2 regions of the Pseudoalteromonas sp. S1727 genome follow, and region 2 is predicted to be linked to the other one. Evidence: predicted binding sites of a transcription regulator. Region 2 holds the regulator's gene; the other holds the start of a gene.
What was found. The regulator NrdR, encoded in region 2, represses ribonucleotide reductase genes. The targets are predictions, from matches to a motif close to AAACACNANATNTNGTGTTT.

Region 1: a site for NrdR is predicted at 999-1,018, ahead of nrdA (class 1a ribonucleoside-diphosphate reductase subunit alpha). Genes of this name have one in related genera too.

The regions. Positions count from the first base shown of each region.
Region 1 is NZ_PNDT01000016.1:16,836-19,249, forward strand. Features, by position in the region: gene ubiG (bifunctional 2-polyprenyl-6-hydroxyphenol methylase/3-demethylubiquinol 3-O-methyltransferase UbiG) at 1-46, shown strand, start outside; gene CWB85_RS05275 (HAD family hydrolase) at 46-729, shown strand; gene nrdA (class 1a ribonucleoside-diphosphate reductase subunit alpha) at 1,131-2,414, shown strand, end outside.
Region 2 is NZ_PNDT01000009.1:20,765-23,178, reverse strand. Features, by position in the region: gene glyA (serine hydroxymethyltransferase) at 1-857, shown strand, start outside; gene nrdR (transcriptional regulator NrdR) at 961-1,410, shown strand; gene ribD (bifunctional diaminohydroxyphosphoribosylaminopyrimidine deaminase/5-amino-6-(5-phosphoribosylamino)uracil reductase RibD) at 1,412-2,414, shown strand, end outside.

The sequences.
Region 1 (2,414 bases), on a different contig from region 2:
CGATGTTAGCGTTAATTATATTCTCCACTTTGAGAAACTTGCGTAATGGCTGGGTTTAATACAGCAGCACCTGCAATTGATTACGATGCTTTTATTTTTGATCTTGACGGTACACTGCTCGACACTGCAGATGATTTAGGTGCCGCACTGAATAACGTATTAATAGATCATAACTTTCCAGCTGTAGATTCACATATCTATCGCCCTGCGGCTTCTAATGGCACGATGGCTCTACTCGAAGCGGGATTCGGGCAGCATTGGCATAACCAAACTAAACAAATGGATTTACGCCAGCAATTACTTGATTCATACGCTGATAATATTGCCACCCATAGTCAGTGTTTCACAGGTATTGCACAGTTATTGATTGCGCTTGAACAACAGCAGATCAAATGGGGGATCATGACCAATAAGCCTGAATTTTTGACTACCCCTTTAGTCGCCGCAATCACTGAGCTAAATGATGCACAGGCAATCGTGTGTGGCGACACTTTAAATGTGGCAAAACCCTCACCGTTACCTTTACTGCATACAGCGCAACTATTAGATGTAGATCCAAGCCGCTGCTTGTATATTGGTGATGCCGAACGCGACATTATTGCAGCTAAAGCAGCGAACATGCACAGTGCCACAGCTTTGTGGGGCTATATACCCAGTGAAGAGGAAGCACTGAGCTGGCAAGCTGATTTTAATTGGCAGTCACCCATTGATGCATTTAACCATATATAGTGGTTTACTAAAAATTAACCACTATATATTGTGACCGTGTTATTTTTTGCACATTGTTTGCCGATAAAAAAAGCAGCTTAAATTTATTTTTAAAATGGTTAAATTTAATAGATCATGAGTTGATTTTTATAAATTTCATTTTAATCAGATGGTCAAAGGTTAATGGCTACTAACACAAACGTGTTATCCCGAAGTTATCCACAATGTGGGGCATTTATGCCCCTTGCAAATGATCGCATACCACACTATCTTGTGATCCAGAGTTTGATGAACACCAGATGTTGTGGCTAAATGTTATTCAATTAAATTCGCACTAGAATAGTCTTATGACAATAAAATATTTATTCTAAGCAAAATGTATCACTAAAAAATTTTATATCCCAAGGAATACAGGCAAAACTATGAACCAACAGCTATCTGTAAGCAAACGTGACGGCCGTAAAGAGTCACTTGATTTAGATAAAATCCATCGCGTTATTGCTTGGGCCGCCGAAGGTCTAAATAATGTGTCTGTCTCACAAGTTGAGCTAAAATCACACATCCAGTTTTATGATGGCATTCGTACTGAAGACATCCATGAAACGATTATTAAGGCAGCCGCTGATCAGATCTCAAAAGAGTCTCCAGATTATCAATACTTAGCCGCCCGTTTAGCCGTATTCCATTTACGCAAAAAAGCCTATGGTCAATTTGAGCCGCCACGCTTATACGATCACATCGTGAAACTTGTTGAAGATAAGCGTTATGATGCTCATCTACTTGCCGATTACACAGAGCAAGAAATTGATCAACTCGATGAATACCTAGATCATGCACGCGATTTAAACTTCAGCTACGCTGCAGTTAAGCAGCTTGAAGGCAAATATTTAGTACAAAACCGCGTAACAGGCGAAATTTATGAAAGCGCACAGTTTTTATATATTCTGGTTGCCGCAAGTTTATTCTCTGATTACCCTAAAGAAACGCGTTTAGATTACATCAAGCGTTTTTATGATGCGGTATCAATGTTTAAGATTTCACTACCTACGCCAATTATGGCGGGGGTACGTACACCTACTCGTCAATTTAGTTCATGTGTCCTCATTGAGTGTGGTGACAGCCTAGATTCTATCAATGCCACGTCTTCAGCGATCGTAAAATACGTATCACAACGCGCAGGGATTGGTATTAATGCCGGTCGTATTCGTGCACTTGGCAGCCCTATTCGTAATGGCGAAGCGTATCACACAGGTTGTATTCCTTTTTATAAGCACTTTCAAACAGCAGTTAAGAGCTGTTCACAAGGTGGTGTACGCGGTGGTGCAGCCACCCTTTTCTACCCACTATGGCATTTAGAAGTTGAAAACTTATTAGTGCTTAAAAATAACCGTGGGGTTGATGATAACCGTGTTCGTCATTTAGATTACGGTGTGCAGTTCAATAAGCTAATGTACGCGCGTTTGATCAAAGATGATTACATTACATTATTTAGCCCATCAGACGTTCCAGGCCTGTACGACGCTTTTTTTGAAGACCAAGATGAGTTCGACCGTCTTTATGTTCAGTATGAGCAAGATGAGTCAATACGTAAAAAACGCATTAAAGCGATTGAGTTATTCTCAATGTTTGCTCAAGAGCGTGCTAGCACCGGACGTATTTATTTACAAAATGTTGACCACTGTAATACACACAGCCCATTTATCGCT
Region 2 (2,414 bases):
GCTTCTCTGGTAAGCTTTACAATGCAATCCAATATGGATTAGATGAAGCGACTGGCGAAATTGATTACGCACAAGTTGAAGCGCTTGCGCTTGAGCACAAGCCAAAAATGATTATCGGTGGTTTCTCTGCATACTCAGGTATTGTTGATTGGGCTAAATTCCGTGAAATCGCTGATAAAGTAGGTGCTTACCTATTTGTTGATATGGCTCACGTTGCAGGTCTTATTGCTGCGGGTGTTTACCCAAGTCCAGTACCACATGCGCACGTTGTTACCACGACTACGCACAAAACTTTAGCGGGTCCTCGTGGCGGTCTAATCATCTCTGCGTGTGGCGATGAAGCTATCTACAAAAAGCTAAATAGCGCTGTATTCCCAGGTGGCCAAGGTGGTCCTTTATGTCACATCATTGCTGCAAAAGCAGTAGCATTTAAAGAAGCACTACAACCTGAGTTTAAAGAATATCAAACGCAAGTTGTTAAAAATGCGCAAGCTATGGTTGCAGTTATGCAAGAGCGCGGCTACAAAATCGTTTCTGACAAAACAGAAAACCACTTGTTCTTACTTGATTTAATCGATAAAGATATCACTGGTAAAGACGCTGACGCCGCACTAGGTAATGCAAACATTACAGTAAATAAAAACTCTGTACCTAATGATCCGCGTTCACCATTTGTAACGTCAGGTCTGCGTATTGGTTCTCCTGCAATCACACGTCGTGGTTTTAAAGAAGCTGAATCAAAAGAGCTTGCTGGCTGGATCTGTGATGTACTAGACAACATCAATGATGAGTCTGTGCAAGCACAAGTAAAAGAGAAAGTTAAAGCAATCTGTAAAAAATTACCAGTTTACGCTTAATTGTTAAGCTAGCAGTAATTTAGATCACAATAGCGTTGTTTTTTGCTATTATAAAGGCCGCTTAAAAGCGGCCTTTTTTGTTTTTTAACGGAAGCTAATACTTATGCATTGTCCATTTTGCACCGCAAAAGATACCAAAGTGATTGACTCGCGCCTTGTTGGCGGTGGTCACCAAGTAAGACGTCGTCGTGAATGCAATGAATGCCATGAACGCTTTACTACCTTTGAAGGGGCAGAGTTGGTAATGCCAAGAGTGATCAAACAAGATGGCAGCCGTGAACCGTTTAATGAAGATAAACTCCTTAATGGTCTACATCGCGCATTAGAAAAACGCCCCGTTAGTACAGAGCAAGTAGATGAAGTAGTTAACATTATAAAATCGCAACTACGTGCCACCGGCGAGCGAGAAATATCAAGTCACTTAATTGGTGAATGTATAATGGAAGCACTGAAGAAGCTTGATAAAGTTGCTTATGTAAGGTTTGCCTCCGTATATCGCTCATTTGAAGATATCCGAGAATTTGGTGAAGAGATCGCCCGCTTGGGAGAATAAAATGCCCCTATCACATTTCACTGAGCAAGATCATATTTATATGGCACGTGCGATCGCGCTTGCCAAGCAAGGGCGCTTTACCACAACACCCAACCCTAATGTAGGTTGCGTGTTGGTAAAAAACGGAACTATTGTAGGTGAAGGCTTTCACCAAGTTGCCGGCCAAGGTCACGCCGAAGTAAATGCACTTTTGATGGCAGGTACACGAGCTACAGGTGCCACTGCTTATGTTACCTTAGAGCCATGCAGCCACTATGGCCGCACACCACCTTGTGCCGAAGGTTTAAAAGCAGCAGGTGTGGTAAAAGTAATTGCCGCTATGGTGGATCCTAATCCGCAAGTGGCAGGTAAAGGTTTAGCCATTTTAGCTGATGCAGGCATTGAGGTTGCATCTGGCTTGTTAGAGTCAGAAGCTCGCTTGTTAAACCGTGGCTTTTTAAAACGCATGGAACAGGGGATGCCGTTTATCACCTGCAAAATGGCGGCAAGTCTTGATGGTAAAACAGCCCTTAAAAACGGCCAAAGCAAGTGGATCACGGGCAGTCCTGCTCGCCAAGATGTGCAATTACAGCGTGCCCAAAGTTGCGCTATTTTAACGGGTGCAGACACCGTCCTAATGGATGATGCAAAGCTTAATGTGCGGGTTGATGAGCTGCCTGAGCCATTACCCACTCAATTGCCGGTTCGTCAGCCTGTGCGTATCATTATCGATTCACAAAATCGTTTAACGCCAGATTTAGCCTTATTTAGCATTGCAAGCGAGATAATAATTATCACCACTGAGCTTGATAAATCAGTACAATGGCCGCATTACGTAAGCCATATTGTGGTGCCTGAAAAAGAATGTAAAGTTGATTTAAAGATCGCTTTACGACAATTGGCGCAAGAGCAACAATTTAACCATATTTGGTTAGAAGCAGGGGCAACCTTAGCGGGTAAAATGGCTGAATGTCATTTAATTGATGAATATATTATCTATCTAGCACCGAAACTGTTAGGAAATG